DNA from 3 places in the Bradyrhizobium sp. LM2.9 genome. Region 3 is predicted to be linked to each of the others. Evidence: predicted binding sites of a transcription regulator. Region 3 holds the regulator's gene; each other region holds the start of a gene.

The links. The regulator LexA, encoded in region 3, represses DNA repair genes until DNA is damaged. The targets are predictions, from matches to a motif close to TGTTCNNNNTGTGTTCNG.
Region 1: a site for LexA is predicted at 4,575-4,592, ahead of ACVWW3_RS28875 (DNA recombination protein RmuC). Genes of this name have one in related genera too.
Region 2: a site for LexA is predicted at 5,080-5,097, ahead of ACVWW3_RS29625 (helicase-related protein). Genes of this name have one in related genera too.

What each region holds. Positions count from the first base shown of each region.
Region 1 is NZ_JBSRYJ010000002.1:5,564,794-5,572,504, reverse strand. It holds gene ACVWW3_RS28900 (YbaB/EbfC family nucleoid-associated protein) at 12-332, shown strand; gene recR (recombination mediator RecR) at 334-936, shown strand; gene ACVWW3_RS28890 (hypothetical protein) at 963-1,400, shown strand; gene ACVWW3_RS28885 (AmpG family muropeptide MFS transporter) at 1,515-2,876, opposite strand; gene ACVWW3_RS28880 (GIY-YIG nuclease family protein) at 2,963-3,265, opposite strand; gene ACVWW3_RS28875 (DNA recombination protein RmuC) at 3,344-4,543, opposite strand; gene def (peptide deformylase) at 4,715-5,239, shown strand; gene fmt (methionyl-tRNA formyltransferase) at 5,442-6,377, shown strand; gene truA (tRNA pseudouridine(38-40) synthase TruA) at 6,498-7,235, shown strand; gene dapE (succinyl-diaminopimelate desuccinylase) at 7,296-7,711, opposite strand, start outside.
Region 2 is NZ_JBSRYJ010000002.1:5,713,579-5,721,289, forward strand. It holds partial or broken gene ACVWW3_RS29610 (CarD family transcriptional regulator) at 1-197, opposite strand, end outside; gene fdxA (ferredoxin FdxA) at 544-882, opposite strand; gene ACVWW3_RS29620 (RNA-binding S4 domain-containing protein) at 1,015-1,284, opposite strand; gene ACVWW3_RS29625 (helicase-related protein) at 1,369-4,809, opposite strand; gene ACVWW3_RS29630 (DUF3108 domain-containing protein) at 5,395-6,204, opposite strand; gene rpmB (50S ribosomal protein L28) at 6,770-7,081, shown strand; gene ACVWW3_RS29640 (type ISP restriction/modification enzyme) at 7,199-7,711, opposite strand, start outside.
Region 3 is NZ_JBSRYJ010000002.1:2,279,486-2,287,196, reverse strand. It holds partial or broken gene ACVWW3_RS12420 (ComEC/Rec2 family competence protein) at 1-236, shown strand, start outside; gene ACVWW3_RS12415 (hypothetical protein) at 375-809, opposite strand; gene lexA (transcriptional repressor LexA) at 1,198-1,899, opposite strand; gene ACVWW3_RS12405 (molybdopterin molybdotransferase MoeA) at 2,076-3,287, opposite strand; gene ACVWW3_RS12400 (hypothetical protein) at 3,514-3,705, opposite strand; gene ACVWW3_RS12395 (HAD family hydrolase) at 3,875-4,501, opposite strand; gene ACVWW3_RS12390 (alpha-hydroxy acid oxidase) at 4,515-5,648, opposite strand; gene ACVWW3_RS12385 (S41 family peptidase) at 5,945-7,282, shown strand; gene ACVWW3_RS12380 (DMT family transporter) at 7,383-7,711, opposite strand, start outside.

The DNA of each region.
Region 1 (7,711 bases), 3.3 Mb from region 3:
GGACAGCACCGATGGTCGATATTTTCGGCATGATGAAGCAGGCGCAGCAGCTGCAATCCAAGATGCAGGAGATGCAGGACCAACTCGCCAACGTCGAGGTCGAGGGCATTTCCGGCGGCGGTCTCGTCGCCGTGCGCATGACCGCGAAGATGGACGTCAAGGGCGTCAGGATCGATCCCTCGCTGATGAAGGTCGAAGAGCGCGAGGTGCTCGAGGATCTGCTCGTCACCGCGTTCGGTGACGCCCGCCGCAAGGCGGAGGCCGCCATGCAGGAGAAGATGCAGGCGCTCACGGGCGGGCTCAGCCTGCCGCCGGGGATGCTCGGCCAATAGTATGGGCGCTGTTGCGGGTCCTGAAATCGAGCGGCTGGTCCAGCTTCTCGCGCGGCTGCCGGGCCTCGGTCCGCGCTCGGCGCGGCGTGCGGCGCTGCATCTGATCAAGAAGCGCGAAGCGCTGATGATGCCGCTGTCCTCGGCCATGCAGGTCGCGCTCGACAAGGTCCAGGTCTGCAAGACCTGCGGCAACATCGACACGCAAAGTCCCTGCACGGTCTGCCTCGATCCGAAGCGCGATCCCTCGATCATCGTCGTCGTCGCCGACGTTGCCGATCTCTGGGCGCTGGAGCGGGCCAATGCCACTCAAGGGCGCTACCATGTGCTGGGCGCGACGTTGTCGCCGCTCGACGGTGTCGGCCCGCAGGACCTCACCATCGAGGCGCTGGTGGCGCGCGCGCATGACACGCAGGTGCATGAAGTCATTCTGGCGCTGAATGCCACCGTCGACGGCCAGACCACGGCGCATTACATCACCGACCTGCTTCAGGACGCCAACGTAAAAGTAACCCGGCTCGCCCATGGTGTGCCGGTCGGCGGCGAGCTTGATTATCTCGATGAAGGTACGCTATCGGCCGCGATGCGGCAGCGCACCTTGTTCTAGCCATCCAGACTTACGGAACGAACGACATGACGAAACTTTTCGCCACACGATGGGCTTTGGTCGCAACGACGATGATGCTGGGGACACCGGCCATCTCCGCGCAGCAGGACGACGGGGCTCCGCCGCCGGCGAAGCCCGGCAAGCTGATCAATGCCGGCGAGGTGCTCTCGGGCGAGCTGAACACGATGAAAGTGCGCGACGTCAAGAACGTCGGCAAGCGGGTCGCGACCTACCAGATCACCACCGAACCGCGCCGGCTGCCGCCGCCGAGCGGGCTGTGCAATCTCGAGACCGGGCCCGAAACCTTCCAGCTCGTTCCCAGCGGCGACGCGCAGGCCGCACAGCTGAAGACGTTCGCCGGCAAGGAGATCTCGGTCAAGGTCGACGAAATCGCCTGCGCCAGCGATCCCGGCCAGATGAGCGAAGCCGTGATCACGAAGTGGAGTTTGATCAAGAAGCAGTAGGGGCCTCCGTCGTCATTGCGAGGAGCACTTGCGACGAAGCAATCCAGACTGTCTTCGCGGCGGCAGTCTGGATTGCTTCGCTTCGCTCGCAATGACGAACGTGAGAGAGCCGACCTAAACCCTTATCGGGCCCAGCGCGTCAAAGTGCCCGCGCTTCTGCAGCCAGACCAACAGCACCAGGCTCGGGATCGCCACCAGCATGCAGATCACGAAGAACATCGGCCAGCCGGTCGTATCCGCCACGAAGCCGGCGCCTGATGAGAGATAGGTCCGCCCCACCGCGGCAAGCGCGGTGAGCAGTGCATATTGCGTCGCTGTGTGCAGCGGGTTTTGGCAGAGTGCCGAAAGATAGGCGACGAAGATCACGGTGCCGATGGCGCTGGTGAAATTCTCAGCTGTGATGGCAAAGGCGAGCGCCCATTGGCTGGTGCCGACCAAGGCCAGCCAGGCGAAGGAGAGGTTCGCGAGCGCCTGCACCACGCCGCCGATCCAAAGGCTGGTTGCAAGCGAATAGCGCCGCGCGACGAAGCCGCCGGCAAAGCCGCCGATCAGCGTCGCCGCGAGGCCGACGCCCTTCACGATCGCCGCATAGTCGTTGCGGGAGAAGCCGAGGTCGATCACGAACGGCGCGGTCATCGTTCCGGAGAAGGCGTCGGTGAACTTGAACAGCACGACGAAGGCGAGCGCGGCGAGCGCGTCCTTCCGCGTCAGGAATTCCGAGAAGGCGCCGATCGCCGCGCGCAGCACGCGTGCGAACGCGGTCTCCGTTTGCGTCGCGGCTTCCGCCCGCACCGACTGCTCGGGCTCGGTCGCGACCAGTGCGGTGATCGTCCCGATCAGCACCATTCCCGCCATCACCACATAGCCCCACATCCAGGCCGATGTGCGGGTGATGCCGGTGCTCTCGAAACCCGAAACGATGAACAGCGCACCGGCGGTCGAGACCAGCATGCCGATGCGATAGGCCGCGACATAGGACGCCATGCCGGCGGCCTGCTCGCTCTCCGGCAGGCTCTCGACGCGGAAGGCGTCGACCACGATGTCCTGCGTCGACGAGGTCGTCGCCACCAGCAATGCGCCGAGCGCGACGAAGAACGGCGAGCGCGCGGGGTCGGTCAGCGCCAGCAGCAGGATCGCGACGATCAGCAGCGATTGCGAGAACAGCAGCCAGCCGCGCCGCCGCCCGAACGCGCGCGTGAACAGCGGCACGTGCAGCGCGTCCACCAGCGGCGCCCACAGGAATTTCAGCGTGTAGGGCGTGCCGACCAGCGCAAACAACCCGATGGTTTTGAGATCGACGCCAGATTCCCGCATCCACACCAGCAGCGTCGAGCCCGACAGCGCCAGCGGCAGCCCGGACGAGAAGCCGAGGAACAGCACGATCAGCACCCGCGGTTGCAGGTAAACGGCAAGGCTGTCACGCCAGGAGGAGGGCGCGTCAGCGGTGGCGGAAGAGGTCGCGTCGGGTGCGGTCATGGGGTGGTGTTAGCAGATTCTGGCGGCCACAAGCGAGGTGTCGTCGCCCGGCTTGACCGGGCGATCCAGTATTCCAGAGGCAGGGGTTATGGGGGACCTGCTATCTCCGGATAAAGATCATTCCAGTCCGGATTGTCTTTCTCGATCAGCGCGATCTTCCATGCTCGCTTCCATTTCTTGAGTCGCTTCTCGCGCCTGATCGCGTTCTCGGGATCATCGAACTGCTCGAAGTAGACGAGCCTGACGACGTCGTACTGCTCTGTGAAGCTCTCAATCAGCTTTGATTTGTGTTCCGCTACCCGGCGGATGAGATCATTGGTCACGCCGATATAGAGGGTGCCGCCGATCTTGCTAGCGAGTATGTAGACGTAGTAGCTGCGCGTTCCCATTTGGCGTCTCTGGAATACTGGGTCGCCCGGTCAAGCCGGACGACGACAGCCGAGATTGTGGCGGCAGCCTCGAACAGGTCACTCCCCCGCCTGGAGCTTCCTTGGGAACAGCTCCGGCGCACCGGTCGCCACCAGATGCGGGCCTTCGGGTGCGTCGGTCTTGCTGAAATCGAGCTCCTCGATCCGCCCCGCGCGCTTCTCGATCTTGTCGGCGGAGATCAGCACCTGCCGCACGTCCTCGTTCGCGTCGGCAAAGTGCTTCTGCAATTTCACCACGCGATCCCTGAGGCGGCCGAGGTCGTCGCCGAGCTTGATCACTTCGGTGCGGATCTGGTCGGCGGCATCGCGCATGCGCGCGTCCTTCATGATCTGCTGCATCACCTGGATCGCCAGCATCAGCAGCGATGGTGACACCAGCACGACGCGGGCGCGATAGGCCTTCTGGATCACGTCGTCGAAGCCGTCATGGATCTCGGCGTAGACCGATTCCGACGGCACGAACATCAACGCCATTTCCTGGGTCTCGCCGGCGACGAGGTATTTCTCGGCGATGTCGCTGACATGCTTCATCACGTCGCTGCGCAGCCGCTGCGTGGCGACGCGCCGTTCCTCGTCGGTGCGGGCATCGTGCAGCGCAGTCATCGCTTCCAGCGGGAATTTCGCGTCGATGCAGAGCGGACGCTGGTCGGGCAGGAACACGACGCAGTCGGGCCGCTTGCCGGTCGAGAGCGTGAACTGGAACTCGTAGGCCCCCTTCGGCAGACCGTCCTGGACGATCGCCTCCATCCGCGCCTGACCGAAGGCGCCGCGCGACTGCTTGTTGGCGAGCACGTCGCGCAAGGATGTCACCTGCGTGGTAAGGTCGGTGAGGTTCTTGTGCGCGCTGTCGATGATGCCGAGCCGCTCGTGCAGGGCGCGCAGGCTATCCATGGTGTTGCGCGTGGTGTTTTCCATCGATTGGCCGACGCGGTGGGTCACCGAATCCAGCCGTTCGTTGACCGCGCGCGCCATGTCGGCCTGGCGGCCGGCGAGCGTCTGGGTCATGGCATCGACCCGGCCCGAAGCCTCGCCCTGGGCGTGCAGCACTTGGCTCAGGCGCTCCTCGAGCTCGTCGGCGCGGATGGCGTTGGCGATCGCAAGTTCCGCGCCGCGCCGTCCAGAGCGCGCGATCACGACGGCGATCACCACCATCAGGATGAGGACGAGCGCGCCGAAGCCGATCAGCGCGTCCACGGTGCGCACCGGCCAGTCGCCGAGCATGAAAATGATCTCGTTCATGCCCCTGCTTCTAGCCGATTCGCTGCGCGGCACGAACGAATAGCGAACATTTATGGTAAATGCCCCGTTAATTTTTACGGTTAACGAAACCTGAAGTTTTATGGTTAGCGGAGGGTTAACGGGGTTCCGGGCCGGATTGACCGCATCGGGCGCGCGGCTTAAATCGCGGCCATGGCCCTCAGAGAAATCATCATCCTGCCCGACAAGCAGCTGCGTCTGGTCTCCAAGCCGATCGAGAAGGTCACGCCGGAGATCCGCAAGCTTGCCGACGACATGTTCGAGACTATGTACGACGCGCCCGGCATCGGGCTTGCGGCGATCCAGATCGCGCAGCCGTTGCGGCTGATCACCATGGACCTTGCCAAGCCCGACCAGGACGGCGAGACCAAGCCCGAGCCGCGGGTCTTCATCAATCCGGAAATCATCGCCTCCTCCGAGGAGCTGTCGGTCTACGAGGAAGGCTGCCTGTCGATCCCCGAATATTACGAGGAGGTCGAACGTCCCGCGAAGGTGCGGGTGCGCTTCACCGATCTCGACGGCAAGGTGCACGAGGAGGACGCCGCAGGCATCTACGCCACCTGCATCCAGCACGAGATCGACCATCTCAACGGCGTGCTGTTCGTCGATTACCTGTCAAAACTCAAGCGCGACCGCGTGATCAAGAAGTTCGAGAAGGCCGCCAAGCGCGCGGAGTGAGGTTTAGTGCTGCCTCGTACTCCCCTGCACTCCCTCCCCCCTTGTGGGGGAGGGCTAGGGAGAGGGGTAGCCCAGGCGGAAGTCTGTCCATGATCCGAATCAAATGCGTGCGCGAAAGCTCAAACCGAGAGAGCGCGTCGTGTGGCACCCCTCTCCCTAGCCCTCCCCCACAAGGGGGGAGGGAACGTACCGAGTGCTTGTCATGCCCCTCCGCCTGATCTTCATGGGCACGCCCGATTTCTCCGTGCCGACGCTGCTCGAGCTCGTCGCGCATGGCCACGACATCGCGGCCGTGTATACGCGCGCGCCGAAGCCCGGCGGCCGGCGCGGCCTGCAATTGCAGCCGACCCCGGTGGAAGAGGCAGCACGGAAACTTGGCGTTCCCGTGCTGACGCCGAAGACGTTGAAAACCGAGGGGGCGCTGGCAGAATTTCGTGCCTTCGACGCCGATGCGGCCGTCGTCGTCGCCTATGGCATGATCCTGCCGCAGACGATTCTCGATGCGCCAAAGCTCGGCTGCTACAATCTGCATGCTTCGCTGTTGCCACGCTGGCGCGGTGCTGCTCCCATCAACCGCGCGATCATGGCCGGCGATGTCGAGAGCGGCGTGATGGTCATGAAGATGGATGTCGGCCTCGACACCGGCGACGTCGCCATGGCCGAGCGCCTTGCAATCACTGACACCATGACTGCGGTCGATCTGCACGACCGCCTGTCCCGGCTCGGCGCCGATCTGATGGTGCGCGCCATGGCCGCGCTCGCCCGCGGCGGGCTTCAGCTCAAGCAGCAGAGCGAGGACGGCGCCACCTATGCGGCCAAGATCGACAAGGCCGAAGCGCGGATCGACTGGACCAGGCCGGCGCGCGAGGTGCTGCGCCACATCCACGGCTTGTCGCCGTTCCCCGGCGCCTGGGCCGAGCTCACCGGGGTGAGCGAGAACGCGCGCGTAAAAATCCTGCGCTGTGAATTGGCGAAGGGTTCGGGTAGGCCGGGCGAGGTGCTCGACGATCACCTCACCATTGCCTGCGGCGATGGCGCAATCCGCCTTATCGAGCTCCAGCGCGAAGGCAAGGCGCGCATGCAGGCCGCGGACTTCCTGCGCGGCGTGCCGCTGAAGACCGGCGCCAAATTCACCTGACGCTGTCATACCCCGCGAAGGCGGGGTATCCAGTACGCCGAGGCTTCTCGGTCGAACGGATAGGCTGCGGAGTACTGGATCGCCCGGTCGAGCCGGACGATGACAGCGAAACTGGACAAGATGCCACGCTACAAGCTCACCATCGAATATGACGGCGCGCCGTTCTTCGGCTGGCAGGTGCAGGAGACGCTGCCGTCGGTGCAGGGTGCGCTGGAGGCTGCCGTCAAGGCGATGACCGGAGCCGATGCGCGCGTGCACGGCGCCGGGCGCACCGATGCCGGCGTGCATGCGCGAGGCCAGGTCGCGCATGTCGATATCGACAAGCAGTTTCCGCAGGGCCGTTTTCGCGACGGCTTGAATGCGCATCTGCGCCCGCATCCGGTCGCGGTGCTCGAGGCGGAGATAGTGCCTGATACCTTCGAGGCGCGCTTCTCGGCCGTGAAGCGTCACTACCGCTACCGCATCGTCAACACCCGCGCCAATCTCGCGCTCGATGTCGGCCACGCCTGGCGCGTGCCGCGCCGGCTCGATGCCGATGCGATGCACGCGGCGGCGCAGCGCCTGCTCGGCAAGCACGATTTCACGACGTTTCGCGACACCGAGTGCCAGGCCAAATCGCCGGAGAAGACGCTCGACCAGCTTGACGTAGAGCGCGACGGCCGCGAACTGACGGTGATCACCTCGGCGCGCTCATTCCTGCACAGCCAGGTGCGCTCGATGGTGGGGTCGCTGATGTGGGTCGGCGAGGGACGCTGGACCGCCGACGATCTCTCCGCAGCACTCGCCGCGCGCAACCGCGCCGCCTGCGGCATCGTCGCCCCGCCGGACGGGCTGTATCTGATGAAGGTGGATTACTGAGAGGAGGGCGTTTGCTGTCTCCCCGGGCATGACGGCGGAGTGAGTAGCTGGCAGCAGAGCCTACCCAAAATACCTTGCCAAAATCCCGCGATACACCTGCGTGAGCTTCTCCAGATCAACCACTGGCACGCGTTCGTCGACCTGGTGCATGGTCTGGCCGACCAGGCCGAACTCGATCACCGGGCAATAGCTGGAGATGAAGCGCGCATCCGAGGTGCCGCCCGAGGTCGACAGCTCCGGCTTGCGGCCCGTCACGTCCTCGATCGCGGACACCGCGAGTTCGGTGAACGGGCCGGGCTTGGTTACGAACACGTTCGAGTTCGAGGGATCCCAGACGATGCGGGCGCGAATGCGGTTGCCGCAGGCCTTTGTCAGCCGCGTCTCGACCAGCTCGCGCAGGCTCGCCTGGCTATGGTTGTCGTTGTAGCGGATGTTGAATTTTGCGCGGGCCTGGCCGGGGATGACGTTGCTGGCGG
Region 2 (7,711 bases), 3.4 Mb from region 3:
GCGGGCTTCACGACCGGCTTGGCGGCAGCGACAGGGGCGGCCTTGGCAGGAGCAGCAGCAACCTTCGCCGCGGCCGGCTTGGCAGCGGGAGCCTTGGCAACAGCAGGTTTGGTAGCAGGCTTGGCAACAGGGGGCTTGGCAGCAACAGGCTTGGCCACGGTCGCTTTCGCGGCCGGCTTGGCAGTCTTGTTAGGCATTGCGCTTCTTTTGTTCTTCGAGGACTTTGCAGCCGGCGCCTTCGTCGCGGTCCGACCCTTGGATGCGCTACGGCTGGCCGCGGCGACTTTCTTGGCCACCTTGTGGGAAGCCTTCGCAGAAGTACTCTTTTTACGCGTTTTCTGTGACACAGCCTGTGCGCGGAAACTGCCACGCCCCTGTTCGACATCTGGTTTCACGGGAACCCAACGGGGCCGACGGGGCTGACGAAGGGTTCGGTTTAATGTGCCCAATATAGCACATTTCCCGCAAAAATCAATGATTTAGGGGTCTTGAGGGCTGGTTTTCGGCGGTAGCGCGGCTATTAGGGTTAAGTTTGGGCCCGAATTAGTCGCCGGAGCCTGGGTTCGGAGAAAAATACTTGTCGAACTTGCCCTCCACGCCGTCGAATTCCTTGGCGTCGGCAGGTGATTCTTTCTTCTGGGTGATGTTCGGCCAGCTCTTGGCGTAGTCGGCGTTGACCGTGAGCCACTTTTCCAGGCCCGGTTCCGTGTCCGGCTTGATGGCGTCGGCGGGGCATTCCGGCTCGCACACGCCGCAGTCGATGCACTCGTCAGGATGGATGACGAGCATGTTCTCGCCCTCGTAGAAACAGTCGACCGGGCAGACCTCGACGCAGTCGGTGTACTTGCACTTGATGCAGTCTTCAGTGACGACGTAAGTCATCCAACGCTCCGAAAAGCTCTTTTAAAACTCGCGGCTTGCGTAGCGCGGATGGCCCGGCGCTGCAAGGTCGGCAACGGCCGATCATGACGGCTTTATGTGTCCGATCGACCAAGAAATGAATTCAAAGCGCAATTAATTGCGCTGAGAATTTGGATTGCCGTCACTGAACTCTTCGTAGAGCACACGGGCCGATGCGGCATCGCCGCGGCGCTCGTTGAAGGCTGCGACTTTCAAGACGCGCACGGTGCGATCGAGCGCGATGGTGAGCACGTCGCCGATCTTGACCGCATGCCCCGGCGATTTTTCGCGCACGCCGTTGACGCGGACATGGCCGGACTCGACGAGTTCAGCAGCCGAGGTCCGCGCCTTCACCACCCGCGCATGCCACAGCCATTTGTCGATGCGCTGCCGCTCGGTCGTGACTCTATTCCTTCTGACGCGTTTTCTTCACGCGAACCGCTCCGCACTTCGCTTGAAAACGCTGTGCTACTCCTTACGCCCGGACAGCTGCTCTTTCAGCGCGGCGAGCTTTGCGAACGGCGAGTTCGGATCGGCAGGACGATCGCGCTCGCGCGGGGTGGCGCTCGAGGCGTAAGGACGCAGCGACGGGCCGCCCTGGCGGTCGCGGCCCTTGTCGCGGTCGCGGCCACGGTTGTCGCGGCCCTTGTCGCGATCGCCGCCGAACTTGCCCTTGTTGCGATCGCGATCCTTGTTGTCGCGGTCCTTGCCTTGATCTCGACCTTGGAAGCTGCGGTTCTTGTCGCCGCGCCCCTGTCCCTCCGGACGCGGCGCAGCTTCGCCACCGCCTTCGCGCGGCTTGCGGAAGTCTCTGCCGCCATCGCGACCGGAATCTCTGCGATGACCGCCGCCATGGCGATGACGCTCGCCGCGCTTCTCGCCGTCGGCGGCCTGCGCTGCTTCGCCTTCGGCAGGCGCGGCACCTGCTTCAGCACCGGCCTGCGGCCGCGGCTGATTGTGGTGGCGCTGGTTACGATGGCGCTCGTGGCGCGGCTTGCGATCGTCGTGACGGCCGCCGGGACGCCAGACCTCGATGAGCTCGGGCTCTGTGGGTGTGGCCACAGCATCCACAGGCGCAGCAGCATCGGCCGACGCAGCGGCTTCGGCTGCAGCGGTCTCTGCGGGAGCGGTTTCGGCGGGAGCAGCTTCAGCAGCCTCAATGGGTGCAGCAACCTCTTCCACAGGCGGCGCGATGCCGGGAGCGTCTTCCGGCGTGACGGGGGCTTCAGGGGAAGCTTCGAGCGCCGGTTCTTCGTGCACGGGCTCGTCGTGCTGCTCCATGCCGGGCGCGTCTTCGACGGTCACAGGCTCGGCGGCGGCTTCGATTGCGGCATCCGCAGACACGGCAGCGCCTTCGACCGGCGTTTCCGTCTCGGGCGTCTCGGCCGGAGCTTCGGTGCTTGCTTCAGCAGCCGGCGTCTCCACGACAACCGGCTTTGCCGGCAGCGGTGGGCGCTTATCCATGCGGTAGCCGAGCGCGCGCAGCACGGACGCAAAGTCCTCGCCGGCCGAGCCGGTGAGCGAGGTCATCGCCTGCGTCACGACAAAACTGCGGCCGTCGAACGCGCCGGCGGGCTTTTCGCCCGACGCGTTCTCGCGCCAGGCCAGCGCCGGGCGGATCAGATCGGCAAGACGCTCCAGGATGTCGACGCGCACGGCACGCTCGCCGGCCTGCTTGTAGCCGAGCACGCGATAGGCATCGCGCGGCAGCTGCTTGTCGACCGGGAACGAGGTGCGGCCCGAGCTCGCCAGATGCTGCGCGCCCGACAGCGCGGAGGGATCGACATTGTCCTGCTTCAGCGCCCAGAGCAGGGCGGCCAGCGCACGCCCGGCCGGCTTGAGCAGGCCGGGGAAATAGATGTGATAGGCGCCGAAGCGGACGCCATATTTGCGCAGGACGGCGCGCGAGGGCTGGTCGAGGTCCTTCAGCTCGTTGGCGATCTTCTGGCGCTCCAGCACGCCGAGCGCCTCGACGAGCTGATAGGCGATGCCGCGGGCGATGCCGGTGACATCCTCGGCCTTCGACAGCTCGAACATCGGCCCGAGCAGCTTTTCGATGTGCGTCTTGAGCCAGAGGTCGAGCCGGGCCTGCACCTTGTCGCGGGGGCCGCCGGTCAGGCGTTCGTCGGAGATGATGCGGATGCGCGGATGCAGCGCGTCCTCTGCGGCAGACAGCCGCGCCACGGCGTCGCCGGTCCAGCGGATCATGCCTTCCGAGGTCAGCACGAACTGCTCGTCCGGCGCGTTGCCCAGTTTTTCGGCGCGCGCGTTGATCTCGCCGGCGAGCACGGCCTGCGCTGCAGCCTGCAACGCTTTCGCATCGGAGCCGGCTTCCGCCGCATCCGGTGCAAAGGTGAAGCCATCGAGGCGGCCGATGACATGGCCTTCGACGATGACTTCGCCGGTCTTGCCGATTTCAGTATTCAAGCTCGTGTTCTCCCGCAGGCGGCGCATCAATACACTGGTCCGGCGATCAACGAAACGCTCAGTCAAGCGTTCATGGAGCGCATCCGATAATTTATTTTCGACCTCGCGGGCGATTCCCTGCCAGCGTTCGGGGTCTTTCAACCAGTCCGGGCGGTTGGCGACGAAGGTCCAGGTGCGAATCTGCGCAATCCGGGCCGAGAGGGTGTCGATATCACCGTCGACGCGGTCGGCCTGGTCGATCTGCGTCCTGAACCAGGAATCCGGGATGCAGCCCTTCTGCATCAGGAAGCCGTACAGCGTGGTGACCAGCTCGGCATGGGCGGCCGGCGACAATTTTCGGTAGTCCGGGATCTGGCAGGCCTCCCACAGCCGTTCCACGGCCTCCTTGCCATGCGCGACATCGCGCACATCGGCGTCGCGGGCGGCATGGTCGAGCACGCGCATGTCCTCGGCGATCGGCGCGCGCGTCAGCGCCTCATGGCCGGGGCCCAGGTTCAGGGACACCTGGAGCGCGCCGAGCGAGGCGAAATCCAGCTTCGAATTGCGCCATTGCAAAACCTTGACCGGGTCGAAGGTGTGGTTCTGGAGCGCGTTCACCAGCTCGGGCTCGAACGGCCCGCAGCGGCCTGTGGTGCCGAAGGTGCCGTTGCGGGTGGCGCGGCCGGCACGGCCGGCGATCTGGGCGAATTCGGACGGCGTCAGGCGGCGGAACTGGTAGCCGTCGAACTTGCGATCGGAGGCGAAGGCGACGTGGTCGACGTCGAGATTGAGGCCCATGCCGACGGCGTCGGTGGCGACGAGATAATCGACCTCGCCGTTCTGGAACATCGCAACCTGCGCGTTGCGGGTGCGCGGCGACAGCGATCCCAGCACCACGGCGGCGCCGCCATGCTGACGGCGGATCAGCTCGGCGATGGCGTAGACCTCGTCGGCCGAGAAGGCGACGATGGCGGTGCGGCGCGGCTGGCGCGTGATCTTGCGATCGCCGGCGAATTCCAGCTGCGACAGGCGCGGCCGCGTGATCATGGAGACGCCCGGCAGCAGCCGCTCGATGATCGGGCGCATCGTTGCTGCGCCCAGCAGCAGCGTCTCGTCGCGGCCGCGGCGGTTGAGGATGCGGTCGGTGAAGACGTGGCCACGCTCGAGATCAGAGGCGATCTGCACCTCGTCGACGGCGAGGAACGAGACGTCGAGATCCCGCGGCATCGCCTCGACGGTGGAGACCCAGTAGCGCGGCGATTTCGGCTTGATCTTCTCCTCGCCGGTCACAAGCGCGACGGCGTCGGGGCCGACCCGCGCGGCGATCTTGTTGTAGACCTCGCGTGCGAGCAGGCGCAGCGGCAGCCCGATCATGCCCGAGGGATGCGCGAGCATCCGCTCGATGGCGAGATGGGTCTTGCCGGTGTTGGTCGGCCCGAGCACCGCAGTGACGCCGGCGCCGGGAAGCCGCTCGGAAGCGAAGGGGGAGGAGGAAAAGGGCATCTCAGAGATTAGGTAATGGCGATTGGGGCGAATGTCAGTGCTGTTTTGGGGCGGGCCGGAGGCTGGGCCTTGCTCCTCATCCTGAGGAGCGCGTCAGCGCGTCTCGAAGGATGAAGGCCCGGGATGGTGCCGTGCCCCTCGCCCTTCGAGACGGCCGCTTACGCGGCCTCCTCAGGGTAAGGGGATCAAGCAGCGGAGAATATGGTGACGCTCCCCAAACCCCACGCAACTGTCTCACTTTGCGACGCTTTTCCCTGTGTCTTTAAGCTTCGGAACGAGTTGAGAACGAATCGCGGCCGAATCGCAGACTCCCCATCAGTCCTGTTCCGTTCACGCAACATGTCGCGGGAGACTTATTGACTGCGCACTAGATGGAGTTTCGGGCTGCCGCACAAGCGACGTTTCGGTGGCGCGTTCCTTAAAATTGGGGATGGCGCGGAGTCGAATCAGAATCGGCGAGGAGTCAAATGGATTCCCTGCTCAAGGCCCCCTCCAAAACAAAACCGCGAAAACAACCCCATGCACAGTAGGTAAGTCGTTGAAATCACTTGTGTTTATTTTCGCCAAACGGGCGGGCCGCCAGGCCTATTGCGTCTTCGCGACCCGCGGCGGCTGGGCTGATGTGATGAAGCTGGTGGCTTCCAGCATCGCGGGCCCGAGCGGCGTCGGCACTTTCAGCCAGAACGGGACCAGGACGCGCGTGCCCGCCACCGGCGCGAACGCGATCTCGATGTTGCGCTGGGCGGCGAGGTATTTGATCACGGGGCGGTCGGGGATGTAGCCCGCCACAGGCACGAAGAACAGCGAGCAGACCACGACCGGGCCGTGATAGCCCTTCTCCGCCTTGACGGTCTCCATGCGCTTGAAATCGAGCTTGAGCTCGTAGCGCATGCGGCCGTCGAACACGGCGGCGCTGCCGTGGCAGGCGTCCGGCGACAGCACGTCGCCGGTGCCGGGCACGCGCACCAGCGAGGCCGTCATCGGATCCCAGACGCCACGGCGATGCGCATCGGTGACGACGATGCGGTCTGCATCGACCGGGGGCTCCGGTACGATGGCAAAATCCTTCACATTGCCCTTGTCGAGCGTGATGCGGATTTCCTCGGTCTTTTTCGAGGTGGTGGTGGAGGCTTGGTAGCCGGTCGCGACCAGAGCGCCGTTGACCACCCGCCCTTGGCTGGCGCCGGTGCCGGACCCACCCGCGAACGACTTCAGCAGCCCCGTGGTGCCGCCCGAGGCGGCTGCGGCGAACACGTCGTCTCCGATATCGATATTCCATGCGCCTCGCCCGACGGGAATGCCGGCCAGCGAGGCCTCATATTGCGCCTCGAGCTTGCCTTGCGCCGCCGCGGGCTCCGCCGCCCACGCCAAAACCAGCCCGCACAGGGCCGCCATGGCCAGCCGGCCGGCAGAGCGCGGATCGCTTGCGCGCCGCTCCGTTGAGCGCAGGCCGGGCGCATGATGAGGCGTTGTGAACACGAAACAATCCAATCGGAGCGCGAACGGTTGTTACTTAAGCCAAATACCGCGGCAAGCAATGTGTCCGGGCATGTCCGCTTCCGAACTCCACTGAACTCTTCGGGTGCGAATACGCCCTTTATGTGATGGTAAAGCGCTTGAAACACTGCCGTTTTGGTGATCGGGGGATCGCTCCGGGCTCCAGTACCTCTCCCGCTTGCGGGAGAGGTCGCGCGAAGCGCGGGTGAGGGTTTTCTCCTCTCGGAGACACTGCCTGTGATAACGATTGCCCCTCCGCGGAGGTACCCCCACCCCAGCCCTCCCCCGCAAGCGGGAGAGGGGGTGGACCGCCGCCGGCGTGGAGCACGAAACCCGCCCCAAAACCTTGACGGCCCGCCCCTTCCCCCCTATACGTCCGCCCGCTCCCTGCAAGGACAGAGAATTTGCCCGTGGCGCCCCGAATGGCGGCCGCACATCGTTGGGAAAGATTGAGGATTTTGCCATGTCTCGCCGCTGCGAATTGACGGCCAAGGGCCCCCAGGTCGGCCACACGGTCAGCCACTCCAACATCAAGACCAAGCGCCGCTTCCTGCCGAACCTGGTCAACGTGACCTTCATCAGCGAAGCGCTGGGCCGCAACGTGCGCCTGCGCGTCTCCACCAGCGCGATCAAGAGCGTCGACCACAATGGCGGCCTCGACCCCTTCCTGATCAAGGCCAAGGCCGCCGTGCTGTCGCCGCGCGCCCTCGAGCTGAAGCGCGCCATTCAGAAGAAGGTCGGCCCGACGCCTGCGCCGGCGAAGAAGGCGAGCTAAAAATTTTCTAATTGGGCGGGGGCTCGCGTCGCGAGGCGTAGGCTTAGCCGGAGAGAGTTTTGCGTGACGGCCGGATCGGAAGATCCGGCCGTTTTTGTTGGTGGGAGGCAAAACTGTCTAGCCCGATTTCGCCTTGCGCTTTCGGTTGGCCTTTACCGTCTCGCGGTTTTGCTTTGTGGCAGGCGAATGCTTTTTCGATGGGCCGCGCTTCAGGGTCTTCGCGTCCCTCCGCTCGCGAGCAGCATCGCGCGATAAGCCTAGCTCCTCGTACGTCACCGGATCGGCCGAGCAGGCCTGATAGCTAGCGTCAAGTGACGGCCCCAACGCGAGGATCGCAGTGATCCGCCGAACAATCTCCGAAACATAGGTTACTTCATCCGGCTGTAGCGAACGTCCAAGCACGCTCTTTTCTCGATAGCTGAGCCACTTCTTGATTACTTGATAGCCACCGAGGTCATAGTCCCAGACTCTGTCCGGGATATTCGACCAATAGCAGTCGCCATTGAGGTAGACGTCGCGAGTTCGAGGACCAACCAACAGCAAAAGGTCATTCAGCGTCAATCCGTGAATCTCAGCTTCCGCTTCGAGTGCGCCAATCTCAGCCGAGGTGTAATCGCGACTGACGGTGAG
Region 3 (7,711 bases):
ATTGCGCCGCGATGGTGGTCGATCGACGGCGGCTCGCGAGCCAGAGCGCGCTGGCGCTGACGCAGCGTGGTGACGGCTTTGCAGTTCAGGCGGTGAGGGAAAGAGGCACGAGCCGTCCCTGGTTGCCGGCCGGCGCAGGCGAAGGTGATTTCGACGGCAGTCTTGCGCCGAAAGCGATCCCGCCACGCAGCAAGGACGCAACGCCGGCGGAAATCGATTTGCAAGCCGACGATTAATCGGATCGTGCGGAGAGATGCAGTCGGCTGGTGCATCCGATCGGATTCGCTGGACGCAAACCACACCACCTCGCCGGCCACGGCCGGCGATTGCAAATCAATCCTGGCCTCCGATCCCGTGGCCGGAGGGCGACCGTGTCAGCCGATCGGCAGGCGCGTGATGGTCGGCTGCCTGTTGGCCATGATCTGCGGCTTGTGCTCGCGCTCGCCGGCCGGCAGCGTCACCGGCAGTTGCAGCACGGTCGCGCGCTGTCCTTCGACAAGCTGGGTCACCAGCACGTATTTGCCGTCGGGGAATTCGATCGCGTCATGATGGCGGTCGGGAATGTGCGGATCGATCTTGCCGAACTTGCCGACACGGGAATTGATCGTGCGTGTCCAGATCCAGCGATTGTCGTAGCGGATGTTGTCGGCGAAGGCGAGCTCCGTTCCCGGCAGCAGGCAGACGGCCACAGTCGGATCGGCTGCGGACGCAAAACCACGCGTCGAGGTGCCGCGGAAGGTTGTCGTGACGACCGTCTCGCCGATTTCGGCGGGGCGCGACGCGATGGCATGCAGGCTGTAGTCACACATCGGGTGCTCCTCATGCTGGGATAGCAACCGGCGTCTCTTATCGAGGCGCAGGCCCCTATCAGAGTGGAAACACACAAGCCTCTGCTTGGTTATGGGCAAATCTGCGGCTGGTTTCCGCACGCCGCGATCACTTTATCTTTCCCGAATCGGCGAGGAACAAAGCCTGCTCCTGGGCATTTCGGTCGCGCACGTCAGCGGCCGGAGATGCCGTTGCGCAGACGTCTCCTCAAACCGGAACGCCGCGAAGCCTCTGGGATGCTTGGCGCGGCGTGTCGAGGATGGACCGCCGGAGAAGCGGCCGGATAATCTGTGCAGAACCAGGATGACTATCCAGCCGGAGCGGGCAATCCGTCCACTCCAATTGGAATTGCGTGACTGCCGTACAGGCTCAGTACTTTCGGTACAGCCCGATCAGCTTGCCCTGAATTTTCACCCGGTTCGGCGGCAGGATGCGCACCTCATAGGCGCCGTTGGCGGGCTCGAGCGCGATCGATGCGCCGCGGCGGCGGAAGCGCTTGAGGGTTGCTTCCTCGTCGTCGATCAGCGCCACCACGATGTCGCCGGTATCGGCGCTCTCGTTGCGCTGGATCAGCGCCATGTCGCCGTCGAGGATGCCGGCCTCGACCATGGAATCGCCGCGCACTTCGAGCGCGTAGTGCTCGCCCGAGCCAAGCATGTCAGGCGGTACGCTGATAGTGTGGCTGCGGGTCTGTAACGCCTCGATCGGTGTGCCGGCCGCGATCCGGCCCATCACCGGCACCGCGACCGGACGTTCACCATCGTCCGCGGGCAGGCTGGAGCTCGCACGCACCTTGCCGAGATTGCCCTCAATGACGCTCGGCGTGAAGCCGCGGCGGCTGCCGGCGGCGGCCTGGAGCTCGGGCAATTTGATGACCTCGATCGCACGGGCGCGATTGGGCAGGCGTCGGATGAAGCCGCGCTCCTCGAGCGCCGTGATCAGGCGATGGATGCCCGACTTCGAGCGCAGGTCGAGCGCATCCTTCATCTCGTCGAAGGAGGGCGGCACGCCGCTTTCCTTCAGACGTTCATTGATGAACCGCAGAAGCTCGTATTGTTTGCGCGTTAACATCTCGACCAAAGTCTCCCGTTTGATGTCGTTCGATTCCGAGACGCTGAATTCAGCAATAAGCCGCTACACGCTCGAAACAAATCATGAACGGACACTATATGTTCGATATGTGTTCCGCAACTGCTTAATTTACCGTGAACAGAGCGAAGTTCGCGGAACATGCGTTGTCGGGGCGCTCACACGGGGAGCCGCAACACCTCGCAAGGTGTGCCTGCTTCGGCTTTCGGCGCGAACGGTGCGCGCACGAGAAGTACCTGTGCCGCAGCGAGATTCGCAAGCAGCGAAGAGTCCTGATGGTTGACGGGAAGGGCAACGCGCGTGCCGTCGTCGCGCTCCTCCAGATGCGCGCGTAGATAGTCCTCCCGCTGGTCGTTGGCGCCGACGTCGCGGCCGAGCACGGCGCGCTCGCGGCGATGGTGAATCACTGAACGGCCCGAGAGAGCGCGAATCAGCGGCACCAAGAACAGGAAAGCGCAGACGTAGGACGACACGGGATTGCCCGGCAGGCCGATCACCTCCATCGCGCCGAGCCGCCCGTGCATCATCGGCTTGCCCGGCCGCATCGCGATCTTCCAGAACGCCATCGTTATGCCTTCGTCCCTCAGCGCCTGCTGGACCAGATCGTGGTCGCCGACCGATGCGCCGCCGGTCGTGATCAGGATGTCGGCTCCGCTCTCGCGGGCGCGTCGAATGCCGACGGTGGTGGCCTCAAGCGTGTCGGCGGCAATACCGAGGTCGATGGTCTCGGCGCCCTCGCTGCGAGCGAGAGCGTGCAGGGCGTAGCCGTTGGAATAGACGATCTGGCCGTGACCGGGCGTGGTGCCCGGCATCACCAGCTCGTCGCCGGTGGCGAGGATCGCGACCTTCGGACGTCGGCAAACGGAGAGGTGCGGGTGATTCATCCCGGCCGCAAGCGCGAGGTCGCGCTCGGTGAGACGGCTTCCCTTGCGCAGGAGCACGTCGCCGTCGCGGAAATCGACACCGGCGGGCCGGATGTGCCGTCCGGCGATCGCGGCTTCCTTGATCGTGATGCGCTTGCCGTCGGCGACCGTGTCCTCCTGGATCACGACGGCGTCGGCGCCGTAGGGAACGACGCCGCCGGTGAAGATCCGCACGGCCTCGCCGGCGCCGACTGTTCCCGCGAACGGCCGACCTGCCGCGACCTCGCCGATGACGGTGAGCTTCGAATCGATCGTCGCGGCATCGGCCGCACGCACCGCGTAGCCATCCATCGCCGACATCGCCTGTGGCGGCTGCGTGCGCCGGGCCGCGGCGTCGCGCGCGAGCACGCGATGGTAGGCTTCGTCGATGGCAACCATCTCTTCGGGCAGCGGCTCTGCACCCGCCAGCACCGCGGCAAGCGCGTCAGAAACCGGCATCAAGGCCACGGCGAAAACTCCTGCTCGGCACGTTCGGGCGAATGTTCCGCAAGTCTTCTAGCCGAGCGCGGGCGCAGAGGCAAAAACAGCTGAGCGGGGACAGTCATCCCGCTGCTTCACATTGTTCTGGAAGGCAAGATCAAGCCCGTCGCGGCATGATCCGAGGAACGAGACAGATCGGCAGGAGAGTGACCATGGCAGGGACGAGAATGACGAGCGCCCCGGCCAGCGCCTATCAGGTCCCTGTCTGCTCGGGACTTACGTCGGGCGCCTTCGACCCCTGATCCTTGTCGGGAAGCGGATCGGCCTGGGATTTCAGGTCGGCGGCCTTGCTCACGAGCTTGGCGGAAAGGTCCGAGTCTGAAGTTGTCCTGGCGAATTCAAGAAGAAGAGAGGCCTGCTTGGTGAGGTAGGTCTTGCCCAACACGATGATGCATCCGTCCGTAGAAGTCCCAACGGACTCAAGAGTCCGGAGGGTGGCATTCCGTTCCCGGAACTCTGTCTAAAAATGCACAAAGTGTTTTGGTTCCTCGTCCCCGGGTGAAATTGTTCCGGATCGGCAGGTCGGCTTGCCTGGCAATGCGCCAGGCCGGCGGTCAGATCCCCAGCGCCTTGAGGGCGATCCCGACGTCACGCGGCGAGGTCACATGCACCGCCGTCAAGCCGCGCGCCCGCGCGCCTTCAATGTTCTCGGCAAGATCGTCGAAGAACACGATACGCCCGGCGGGCACGCCGATCGCAGCAACGACGTGGTCGAAGGCCTCCGCATTCGGTTTGCGCAGGCCGATGCTGGACGACAAATACAGCTCGCGGAAATGGCGGAGGACGTCGGCATATTCCTTCGAGAAATAGTCCACGTGCGGCCGGTTGGTATTGGAGAAGACGTAGAGCGGCATCTGCTTCGCTGCCCGCGGCAACAGCTCGGCGATATCAGGCATTTCGCCGGTGAAGATCGCGTTCCAGCCTTCCAGGAACTGCGCGTCCGAAATGCCGATTCCGAGCGAATCTCGCAACGAGGCGAAATAGTCCTCGTCACTGAGCTTGCCCACCTCGTGCAGCCGATAGGCTTCGCTGTCCCGCACGTAGCGCGCGACGATGGCATCGGGCTCGCAGCCGGCATGTCCCGCCCAGCAGGCGATCGCCTTGGAGAAATCGATATCGAGCACCACGCGGCCGAGATCGAACAGAAGCGCATCCGCGCTGCCGGGAGAGAGCGGTGTCATTGCGTCCTTTCACTCAGTATCGATATGGCTCGTGGTCGAACAGCGGAAACGCGCTGAACACGCTCGGCGCGTTGGTTGCGGTCGCTGCATGGAGGCAGGATTTGTCGACCTCGGTGAACGAAGTCGCACCCAGCAAGCCGAGGCAACGCAGCACTTCGTCCTCGAGCAGCTCCAGCATGCGCGCCACGCCGGCTTCGCCGGCCGCCGCCAGTGCCCAGCATTGCAGCCGGCCGATGCCGACGAGGTCGGCGCCCGCCGCTATTGCCTTGACGATGTCGGTGCCGCGACAGACACCGCCATCGACCATGATTTTCGCGCGGCCCTTCACGGCATCGACGATCTCGGGCAGCACGTGCATGGCGCCGCGACCGTGATCGAGCTGACGGCCGCCATGGTTGGAGACGTAGATCCACTCGACGCCATGATCAATCGCGATCAGCGCGTCCTCTGGCGTCGCGATGCCCTTGAGGATCAGCGGGATCTTGAACTTGTCCTTGATCATCTTCACCGTCCGCCACTCCAGGCCCTTCTGGAAATCGCCGCCGGTGGCGCGCAGGCGGCTCTCGCGAACGTACCGCTTGGCGATGTCACGCTCGCGACGGCTGTAATGGGCGGTATCGACGGTCAGGCAGAAGGCGGCATAGGCGTTCTTCTCGGCCCGGCTGACAACGTCGGCGACGAAGGCATCGTCGCCGCGCACATAGAGCTGGTAGAGGCGCAGCGCGCCAGGTGCCGCCTCGGCGGTCTTCTCGAGGCCGGGCTCGGACACCGAACTCAGCATGTGCGCCGCACCGAAAGTGCCGCAGGCGCGTGCCACGCTCGCCGCGCCATCCGGATCGAAGATTTCGAGCGCGCCGACGGGGGCGAGCACCACCGGCAGGCGCATCTTGCGGCCGAATTGCTCGACCGAGCCGACGACCTTGCTGACATCGCGCAGCACGCGCGGGCGGAAGGCGATTTCGTCCAGCGCCATGCGGTTGCGACGCATCGTGGTCTCGGTCTCGGCGGCGCCGACGATGTAGTCCCAGGCGTTCTGGTTCAGATTGGCACGCGCCTTGCGGATGAATTCGTGCAGGTTCTGGAACGGCTCGGCGCTGGCGCCGAGTTCGACGTTCCTCTCCGGCCGGGTGCGGGGCGCGTCATTCATTGTTGTCCTCCCGAGAATTTGAACTCTTATTGTCATCGCCTATCGTGTCCGGCCCTCCAAAACCATCCTAAAATCGCATAGCTGCGAGGCGTGGGCCGGCGGACCGATTCCCGTCTTGCGCGAAACGGTTTCGGAACGTTGCCAAAAGTTTAGGCCCGGGCGAAGGGATTTTTTACGGTCTAGCCGCCGGCGTGGTATCTCGGCCTTGAAGAAACCAGAATGGTATTGTGAACAGCGGGCTGGATCGCCATTTGCATGGCGCAGCCGAAGCCCAAAGCAAAAAGGCCTGTCTATCCATGCGGAAAACCCTGCTGTTCCCCTTGGGCGCGCTCACCGGAGCGTGTCTGACCCTTTTGGTAGCCAGTCCGCACGGCGGCGTATGGGCAGCACGGGCGGCAGCGAGCGCGAATGACGCCTATTCCCAGCTCAATTTGTTCGGCGAAGTATTCGAGCGGGTGAAGGCGAGCTATGTCGAGAAACCCGACAATGCCAAGCTGATCGAAGGCGCGATCACCGGCATGGTGACCGCGCTCGATCCGCATTCGCGCTACATGAACGACAAGGCCTGGACCGAGATGCAGGAGACCACCTCCGGCGAGTTCGGCGGGCTCGGCATCGAGGTCACGATGGAGGAGGGCCTCGTCAAGGTCGTCTCGCCGATCGACGACACGCCGGCGTCCAAGGCCGGCATCATGTCGGGCGACCTCATCAGCAAGATCGACGGCGATGCCGTGCAGGGCATGACACTCGAGCAGGCCGTCAACAAGATGAAGGGCCCGGTCGACACCCAGACAAAGCTCACGATCGTGCGCAAGGGGGCCGACGCCCCGCTCGACGTCGCGATCAAGCGCGAGATCATCCATGTGCGCCCCGTCCGCTTCCACGTCGAGAACGGCGATATCGGCTATATCCGCGTCTCCTCGTTCAACGAGCAGACCACCGACGGCCTGAAGAAGGCAATCGCGTCGATCTCCAAGGACATCCCGCAGGAGAAGCTCGTGGGCTACGTGATGGACCTGCGCAACAATCCGGGCGGATTGCTCGACCAGGCCGTGTCGGTGTCGAGCGCGTTTCTGCAGCGCGGCGAGGTCGTCTCGACCCGCGGCCGCAATGCGGAAGAGACCCAGCGCTTTACCGCGCACGGCGGTGACCTCACCAAGGGCAAGCCGCTCGTGGTTCTGGTCAACGGCGGCTCGGCTTCGGCCTCCGAGATCGTGGCCGGCGCGCTGCATGACCACAAGCGCGCGACCATCATCGGCACGCGCTCGTTCGGCAAAGGCTCGGTGCAGACCATCATTCCGCTCGGTGCCCGCAACGGTGCGCTGGCGCTGACCACGGCGCGCTACTACACGCCGTCGGGCCGCTCGATCCAGGCCCAGGGCATCGCGCCCGACATCGAGATCCTCCAGGACGTGCCGCCCGAGCTGAAGGGCCGGATGGACACCATGGCGGAGTCCCAGATGCGCGGCCATCTTCAGGCGGCCGATGGCACGGAGCAGACCGGATCACAGTCCTATGTTCCGCCGGAAGAGAAGGACGACAAGGCGCTGCATACGGCCTATGACTTCCTGCACGGCCAAACCGCGAATGCTGTCGCGGCCAAGCCTGCGCCTAAGGCTGCGGTGCCGAACTAAGTCTCGCGATTCCAGACATTGATCGCCCGGGACTGGATGACCGCTCCTGGGCGAATTCGGTTGGGACGCTGCAACGACGCGACTTCCTGGTTCACATCGGTCAAGCGCTCGGTTTCAACTGCGTCATGGCAACGCCGGACATCGCGAGCAGCCCGCCGATGATCAACTTTGAGGTCATGTGTTCGCCAAGAAACAACACGCTCGACATCAGGGCGAACACCGGAAGTAGCAGACCGAAAGGGGCGACGCGACCCATCGAGCAACGCCCGATCAGCCAGAACCAGAGTCCAAACCCGACAATTCCTCCGATGAAAATCGTGTAGGCGAGTGCCAGCCAACCACGTCCATCCGCGGTGACAAGGCTCGCGAGTTGTCCGTGTTCAAGGAGCAACGACATCAACATGACCTGCGGCACCGTGAGCAGCGAGG